DNA from 2 places in the Desemzia sp. FAM 23989 genome. Region 2 is predicted to be linked to the other one. Evidence: a T-box and tRNA genes for the amino acid it is inferred to sense, from the RefSeq annotation. Region 2 holds a T-box; the other holds one or more tRNA genes.
The links. The T-box of region 2 lies ahead of serS (serine--tRNA ligase). A T-box ahead of a tRNA ligase gene usually reads a tRNA of that ligase, here a tRNA-Ser.
Positions count from the first base shown of each region.

Region 1: it has a tRNA-Ser gene. The T-box ahead of serS (serine--tRNA ligase) is inferred to sense a tRNA for this amino acid. The anticodon was not compared.

Region 1 covers NZ_JBGQQT010000012.1:59,254-63,691, forward strand. Annotated here, with positions in the region: gene ACEN36_RS08270 (general stress protein) at 16-792, shown strand; gene ACEN36_RS08275 (DUF975 family protein) at 1,105-2,049, shown strand; tRNA gene ACEN36_RS08280 (tRNA-Ser) at 2,151-2,240, opposite strand; gene ACEN36_RS08285 (hypothetical protein) at 2,426-3,100, shown strand; gene ACEN36_RS08290 (CDP-alcohol phosphatidyltransferase family protein) at 3,273-3,833, shown strand; gene ACEN36_RS08295 (PepSY domain-containing protein) at 3,890-4,438, opposite strand, start outside.
Region 2 covers NZ_JBGQQT010000021.1:342-4,779, forward strand. Annotated here, with positions in the region: gene msrA (peptide-methionine (S)-S-oxide reductase MsrA) at 243-779, opposite strand; gene serS (serine--tRNA ligase) at 944-2,218, opposite strand; T-box leader at 2,272-2,510, opposite strand; gene ACEN36_RS10735 (serine hydrolase) at 2,581-3,936, opposite strand; gene ACEN36_RS10740 (sensor histidine kinase) at 4,150-4,438, opposite strand, start outside.

The sequences.
Region 1 (4,438 bases), on a different contig from region 2:
AGAGGAGGAAAAAATATGAGCTATAAAGTAATTGATAGTTTTTTATCAGCAGAAGAAACAGTAGAAAAAATAAATGACTTGGTAGAATTGGGGTACAAAGAAAAAGACATCACGGTCATGACTAAAAAAGAAAATGAAGAACAACTAAAAGATATCACTGATGCTAAAATAGATACAGTAGCTAAAGAAGAAGATAAAGGAATGCTAGATAAAATAAAAGAAAGTTTTAGTGATAGTGATGCAGAAAATCCTTTAGGAAAATATGAATTAGAGGAGCATTTGAGAAATCAATACAATGAAGTGGTCAAAAACAATGGCTATGTCATATTGGTTGAAGAAAGCACGAGCTTTACTATGGGAAGAGAAAGCGAGACTGCTCAATCCTCTGAAAATACTAGTATGACTGGTGGAGAGACAGGAGATTTTAACGAAACCCCGGGTGGAATCAACCCGATTTTACCTGGAACAGGAGTCGATGCTGATTTCAGTTCAAGAAATTCCAATGATATACGTACTTCAGATAGCGGGACAACAGATGTACAAGATAAATTCACTTACACGTCTAAGGAGAGAAATAGAAATGCAGACGAAGAAACTCAGTACGTTGAAGATCATGAGGTTACCCAAGTTAATCAAGAATTGAACAATCAACCTTTAACAGATGAGCCAACTGATCCGACTATACCAGGATTTGGAATTGACCCTAAAATTCCACCGCAAGGTATAGAACCTTTAGATTCGAACAGTCCTAATATACAAGGAGAAGGTCCAGATGATGAGAAGAGAAGATAGTAGACATCATACGAGCTGTTGAGTCTGTTAAACGAGAGGACGTTGCTTTAAAAGAAAGTTGGTGAGATCAATGCTGAGAATCATCACCTATTTTGCTTTAGGGTATGTCGGAGTGTATTTTTCGTTGCTGCTGTCTTTGATTTATTTCTTGAGACCAAAGAAAAAAAAGTAACTTATAGTCATGGATTTGTTGTCAATACTTCATAAAAAATAAAAGAGAATTCTTTTGAATTATTCTTAAAGAATTCTCTTTATTTGGTATAATGAGCGTAGCCCACCAGAAAAATGTAGGGAAAGAGTGGAGGAGTATGTATGAGAACAAGAGAACTAAAGAAAGAAGCCAAAGCAAGGCTTTCAGGAAATTGGAAAATAGCGATATTAAACTTAGTGATTATGACTATTTTAACTTCCATTATCAGTGAGGTGTTATTGGGTCTCGTAGGAGCGGGCAGCTTTGAGAGCTTAACATCAACATTTTCACAAGATCCAGCACTGGTTACCTCGGATATGATAGCTGCAAGTACAAGAGAAACGATTCTTTCTTCATTGGTGACTATAGTAGTCAGCTTTATTACGGCTGTCTTCGCAGTCGGTTATGACTGGTCTTTACTAGATATGGTTGACGGGGAAAAATTAACTGTAGAAGCGATGTTTCAGTCCTTAAAAACCAATCGATTTTTTAAAGTTTTAGGGATCTCAGTAGTAACTAATTTATTTATTATCTTGTGGAGTTTATTGCTGATCATACCAGGAATCATTAAATCTTATAGTTACAGTCAATCGTTTAATGTCTACAAAGACGATCCAAATTTGGATATCATGGGTGCGATTCAACGCAGTAAAGAAATCATGGAAGGTAGAAAATGGGACTATTTTAAACTGCAATTTTCATTTATTTTATGGTACTTAATACCCGTTATTCTATTTTTAGCGTTTATTTTCGGCAGTATCAATACGATCAGCTACCAATTCGAATATGCCAGCACATATGCACCAAATGAATTCTGGGGATTCTTCTTTGGAATGATTTTTGTAGTCCTGGCGTTCATTTTAGTGATCCTCATTCTGTCGCTTTATGTTGAACCTTATAGAAAAACAGCTAATCAAGTTTTTTACCGTGATTTAGTGGGTTTCCCAGAGATGGAAATGGATGAAGTGGAATATGAAGAGAATTCTAGTTATTCTACTGACTACATCGATCCATATGATGAATCCGATGATTTTGATGATTCAGAAAATAACCAAGATAGGTTCTAGTGTTCAATACTAACTGTACAAAATAAAAAAAGACTGCAGGCCTAAACGCTAACACCAGACCGAAGAAGTCTGTAAATTATAGGCCAGCAGCCTTTTTTGTATGGAAGATAAGGGATTTGAACCCTTGCACGAATAAATTCGCCTAACGATTTTCGAGACCGTCCCCTTCAGCCGAACTTGGGTAATCTTCCATTGTTATTGGCCACTTTCTTTAGTATAAACCTGTTTTTTTAGGATGACAATAACCAAATTGAGTATTTCATTTTGAACACTATCTCTTCTAAGGTATAATAGAATTGTAGAAGTAAAACACCTTATGTTTCTTAATTGATAATCACTTATCTGGAAAGGGGCAAAAACTTAGGAGGAGAAGAATATGAAAAAATTGGTAACGTTACTGGGAGTTGCTGCTTTGTTAGCGGGTTGCGATTTAATGGGAGGTACTACGGAAGAGTCACAAGTAAGCGAATCTTCAGAGTCTAGTGTTGAATCGAGTGCAGAAACTTCTGAATCAAGTGTAGAAGAGAGTTCAGCATCATCTTCAGCAGCTTCTTCAGAAGCAAGTTCAAGTGAGTCTGAGAGTACTGGCGGAGAAGTAGCCACTTCAGAATTCCCGTTAGTTCCTCAAAAGTCTGAGATCGATCAAGGCTATACATTAGAAAGTGATCCATTGCTCCAAGAAATCCAAACCAGAATGTCCCAAACGGAAGAATTAGGTATTGATAATGATGTGGCTATTCATTTCACAGGTCTATTTTTAGGGGAGCAAGGCCAAGATAATGTTAAAGCGGTGTTCATTATAGTGAACCGGACAGATATGGCAATGACAAATATTAACTTAACTGTCAGCATGAGTACTGTTGATGGGGAAGTTATATTAGATAGCGCTCCATTTGTTTTATCTGAAGATGATTTTGGGATTCTGGAAACAGATACTACAATGCCAGCGTATTTCAAAATTCCAATGGACAGTCAAGAAGCATTCTTTAGTGTGAGTGATCTAGAAAATGTTACTTATTCAATCGATTCATTTGAATACGATGAAAGATAATTTTAATGATACAGTCTGGATCCTGAGAGATTACTTTCAGGTTCTTTTTTTGTGTCACAGGATATTTTTTCAAGATGAAAAGTGATGTAAAAAGCTTTATCAAATGGTATGATAAAAAAGATAAGTGTCCTACATAAGGATAAAACAGTAAAAGATTAGTGGAGGAGAGAGAATGGCACATAAGGGAAAAGAGATTTTCACGATCCCCAATATACTTTCTATTATTCGGTTAATTCTGGTACCGGTATTTGTTTCATTTTATGTAAATGCTGACAGTATCCAAGATTATAGAATTGCGGGCCTCATCATCCTTTTTTCTGGAATCACAGATTTAGTGGATGGCATTATTGCTCGAAAATTCAATCAAATTACGGATATCGGAAAGTTGTTGGATCCGGTAGCAGATAAAGTAACACAAGCGGCGATTCTGTTTTGTTTAATGGTTCGTTTTCAGTATATGTGGATCATCGTGATTTTATTTTTAGTGAAAGAACTGTCCATGCTCTTTTGGAATATTGTTTTGATCAAGAAAAACAAAAAATTAGACGGTGCTTTGTGGTATGGAAAAGTGTCAACAGCGGTATTTTATACGTGCATGACGATAATGGTGGCTTTTCCAATGATCAGTGATGCTATTGCTAATGGATTAATGTTGATCACGGGATTCTTTTTATTGTTGTCGTTCATGTTGTACACAAAAATTTTTGTGTATATGTATCAATCAAACAACTAAATAAAAGTACAGAAAAAGCTGGCCTAGACCAGCTTTTTTGTGTGTCGTTAAATGGTTTAATCTCTGTGCATGAATGCTCCTGTTTCAGCATTAATAATAACATCGTCATCATCTTGAGTATTCTCAATACTGATCTCATAAACGGTTGAGCCGTTTTCGGTATCTAAATGCCAACTATCCACATATCCAGAGCCGACTTCTTCCATAGCAGTTGTCATAGCTTCTTGAGGAGAAACGATGTTGTCTAAGTTCAAAGCATCATTGTTGTCATCATCATTATTGTCAGTATCTCTATCGATGGCTTCTCCTGTAGAAGCATCAATGCTCAATTCATATTCAGCAGACTCATCAAACCCATTAAAGTCATATTCGTATTTTCCATCGTCATCATCAAATTCAATGGATTCAATAGAAGAATTAGGATGGGTTTCGTTATAAATTTGGATGGCATCATCTAAACTGATATCAAATTCCTGTTCATGAATTCCTTGAGCAGATTCTGAGCTACTAGAAGAAGAGTCGCCAGTAGTTTCTGATTCAGATGATTCTGAACTCATGTCTTCTGATGGGCTGCTCATTGAGCTTTCTTGAGCAGAACTGCTCTG
Region 2 (4,438 bases):
ATTATTTTTTGTTACTGGTTTGTTGAATCTTTGTCACCTGCAACGTTTATTACTATACCAACATTCTTGGGTTTCGTCAAGCTTTTCATTGAAATAAAATTTACAAAATACCAAAGCTGAACTTTACAAATCAAACCTTCGCTAAAACGACATATTTCATTCAAATTAGCGAACGTTAGTCGATTGATTTCTAAAATGGTACAGCTTTAATCAAAATGTATATTTATTGCAAAAATATACTATTATTCATTTCCCCAGTTTTGTTGGATAAACCCGACTCTACCTGAACCGCGACTGTATCTATTGTAATGAGCACTATTTTTCTTGTAGAAGTCTTGGTGATACTCTTCTGCTTCATAGAATGGTTGTGCCGGTTCTATAGAGGTAACAATCGGTTGCTGAAATCTTCCGCTGCTTTGTAAAGCTTGTTTAGAAGCTTCTGCAATTCTCTTTTGCTCTTCATCATAATAAAAAATAACAGGGCGGTAAGAATCTCCTTTGTCTGCAAATTGACCTGAAGCATCTGTTGGGTCCGTTTGTCTCCAATACACTTCTACTAAATCTTCGTATTTAAATACTTCTGGATCATAAGTGATTTGTACAGCTTCTGTATGTCCAGTAGTACCCGTTGTAACTTCTTCATATGTTGGATTCTTAACGTGCCCACCCGTATATCCAGAAACTACTTTCTCTATACCGGGTAGAGAATCAAAAGGTTTTACCATACACCAGAAACATCCGCCAGCAAATGTAGCTTGTTTTAAATTAGTTTGTCCCATCTCTATACCTTCTTTTCTAAATTAGTATTTACTAGTATATCACCTTTAATGGAGTTTTTAAAAAGTTACGATTGATGTTAATTGCAAAAAGGAAGCATCAAATGACTGCTTCCTTTTGTACCCGTCTGATTAATAGAACAAGTTGCTACTATATAATACATTTTTTAACGGATTTCAGTTAATCCACCCATATAGGAAACCAATGCTTCCGGAATTTTTACTGAGCCATCTGCTTGTTGATAGTTTTCTAGAATAGCTGCTACTGTTCGTCCTACTGCTAGTCCTGAACCATTTAACGTATGAACGTATTCTAATTTGCCTGTTTCTTCATTACGGTAGCGGATTTTTGCTCTTCTAGCTTGAAAAGCTTCCGTATTTGAGCAAGAAGAAATTTCGCGATACGTATTTTGAGCAGGTATCCATACTTCTAAATCATATGTTTTGGCTGCTGAAAAGCCCATATCTCCTGTACACAATGCCAACACACGGTAAGGAAGATTCAATTTTTGCAGCACATCCTCCGCATTAGCAGTCATTTTTTCTAGTTCTTCATATGATTCTTCAGGTTTACTAAATTTAACCATTTCTACTTTATTGAATTGGTGCAAACGAATCAAACCTCTGGTGTCTCGTCCAGCACTTCCAGCTTCAGATCTAAAAGAAGGGCTTAAAGCTGTGAAATAAATCGGCAATTCTTTTGCATCAATAATCTCATCTTGGTAATAGTTGGTCAGTGGTACTTCAGCGGTTGGAATCAAGGTCAGATCACTGTCTTGCATTTGGAAAACATCTTCTTTAAATTTAGGGAATTGTCCTGTTCCAAACATCGCTTTGCTGTTTACCAAGTAAGGTGTCATCATTTCTGTATAGTTGTGTTCATAAATATGCAAGTCTAACATAAAATTGTAAACAGCTCGTTCTAGGCGAGCTCCAAGTCCTTTATAGTAAAGAAAACGGCTGCCAGATACTTTCGCGCCCCGTTCGAAATCTAAAATCCCCAATTCTTCCCCTATTTCCCAGTGGGGTTTAGGCACAAAGTCATAACTAGGAGTTTCGCCCCATTTGCGTATTTCTACGTTTTCTTCTTCATCAGCGCCAACTGGTACTGATTCGTGCGGTAAATTAGGTAAACGAGTGGCAATGTTTTCCAGGTTCTCTTCTATAGTAGCCAACTCTTGATCCAACTGTTTGATCTTTCCGCCTACTTCACGCATTTCAATGATTTTACTCTCTGCATTTTCTTTCGCGCGCTTTAATGTAGCAATTGCATCGGATACTTCATTACGGTAGCTTTTTAACTTTTCTGTTTCGACTATTAAATCACGTCTCTTACCATCCAATTCGAGGTAACGATTCAACTCTTCTTCCTTAACTCCACGAGCAGCTAATTTTTTAGCCACTTCATCAAAATTGTTTCTCAGCTCTTTGTTGTCTAACATTGTTTTCCCTCCTAAAATTGTATGTACAAAAAAAGTCCAATCCTCCCTAATGATATAGGGACGAATTGGACTATCTATTTCGCGGTACCACCCAGATTTAACTTTATAAAAAAGCTACTCTCTACTTCAGATAACGGTCTGGAGCCGAAATAATTTAATACTTAACCACAAACTGCTAAGGTTCATTATTTACTTCACGTGATGGATTCAAGAAAAGTAATTATCAGCTTGCACCACCCGCTGACTCTCTGCAAATCAATTCTTCTTTACTAGCTCACATTACTAACGTTCAATCTATTGAATTTATGTGCCTTTATTTTAACGAATCACTATTTATAAGTCAACAAAAACTAATATTTGGCTTACTTGAAGATATCAGCGAATAAATCTGAGAAGAAGTTTCCGACCCAACGACCTGAAAGTACAAATACATTTGCTTTTTCAATGGCTTCTGTTGCAACAGCCGATACTTCTTGCCCATCATTTCCATCAATGTATCCTAGATCTTCACCTTCAACAGATACTTGGACTTTACCCATCTCTTGTCCTTTTTTAAGCGGAGCTGTTACTTGGTCTTCCGCATTTAGCAACTCTGGATCAGCAACAAAGTCAGCTGTTACAGATTCTGCGTCTGTTCCTTGTGGGACGACAATCGTTACATCAGAACCCGCTGAGACCTCTGCAGAATCAGCTTTTCCTTTATCAACAGCTACCGTTCCAGCTTCAGATACAACGTCTCCTTCTTTATAAACATCTAAGAAGTCCCAGTTGGCAAATACCCAATCCATGATTTTATCGGTTTCTTTGAAACGAGCCCCTTTGTCTGTCTCACCGTTTTCTGCATTCATTACGATAGTGATAATACGCATGTCATCTTCTTTTGCCGTACCAGCTATTGAAGCTCCAGCAAAATCAGTCGTTCCTGTTTTAAGACCATCCACGTTTTCACGTTCAAATAACAAACCTTCCAGCATCCAGTTCCAGTTCGACATATCAATAGCGTCGGAAGTTCCTTCTCTAAAAGTCATTTTAGGAATACTCGTTGTTTCCAATACCTCTGGATAATCATTGACCAAATGCATCGCTACTTCAGCAATTCCTCTTGCAGTCATAGTGTTTTCATCTGTCTCTGAACTACCTGGATAAACATTTCCTTGTAAATCAGAATTATTTAAACCTGTAGCATTATAGATTTGGTATTCTGTGATACCCCACTCGTCCAGTTGTTCTCTCATTAAGTCAACAAAAGCTGGTTCTGATCCTGCAATAGCTTCAGCAATTGCGATCGTTGAGCCATTTGCTGAATAGATTGCTAGTGACTGGTACAATTCTTCGATAGAATAAGTTTCGTCTTGACGCAAATGAACATTTGACAGTCTTGTATCATGACTGATCTTAAATGCATAATCACTAATAGAAACTTGTTGATCCCAGCTCACTTCGCCAGCCTCAATAGCTTCAAATAAAATATATTCTACAATCATTTTCGTCATCGAAGCAATTCCTAGTGGAGTGTCTCCATTTTGGTTCAACAACACTTTTCCTGTTCCTGCTTCTATAGCAAAGGCAGCATTTGCATTGATTTCAGGTGCTTGTGAAGCTGCTACAGCTTCTGTCGTGACGTTAAATTCTGTTCCAGCAATTTGAAAAGTAGGCGCTGCTGTCCCAACTAAGATTGTAGTAGCAAGGATAGCTCCGAATTTTTTAAGTTTTTTCATGGGTTTTATGTTCTCCTCAATCATATGATGATTTGTTTTTTAGTTTTTCTTTTAAATTCATTAAGTAATAGAGATAAATAAGTAATTTTCTCGCTTTTTCTATATTAACGAAGAAGGTATAAAAAAACAACCCTCTTTCCCGTTAAAGAAAGAATGACGGCTGTTTTGTGTTCACATTTTTTTAAAATGATTCACGTGAAACAATCAAGCATTTCACTCTAGAGAATTTAGTGGAAGTCGGATAATAAAACGCGTCCAGTTTTTATCTGATACTGCACTGATCGTCCCGTGATGCAATTCTACAATACTTTGAGCAATCGCTAGACCTAAACCAGTTCCAGCAGTCTCTTGAGAACGGGATTCATCCGCTCGGTAAAAACGATCAAAAAGATGCGCTAAAGCTTTGGAAGAAATTTTCTTCCCATCATTTTTGATGGTGATCACTGCTTCCTGTGCTTCCTGTTCCACTTCAATTAAGATGTGTTTGCCGTCTTTCCCGTAT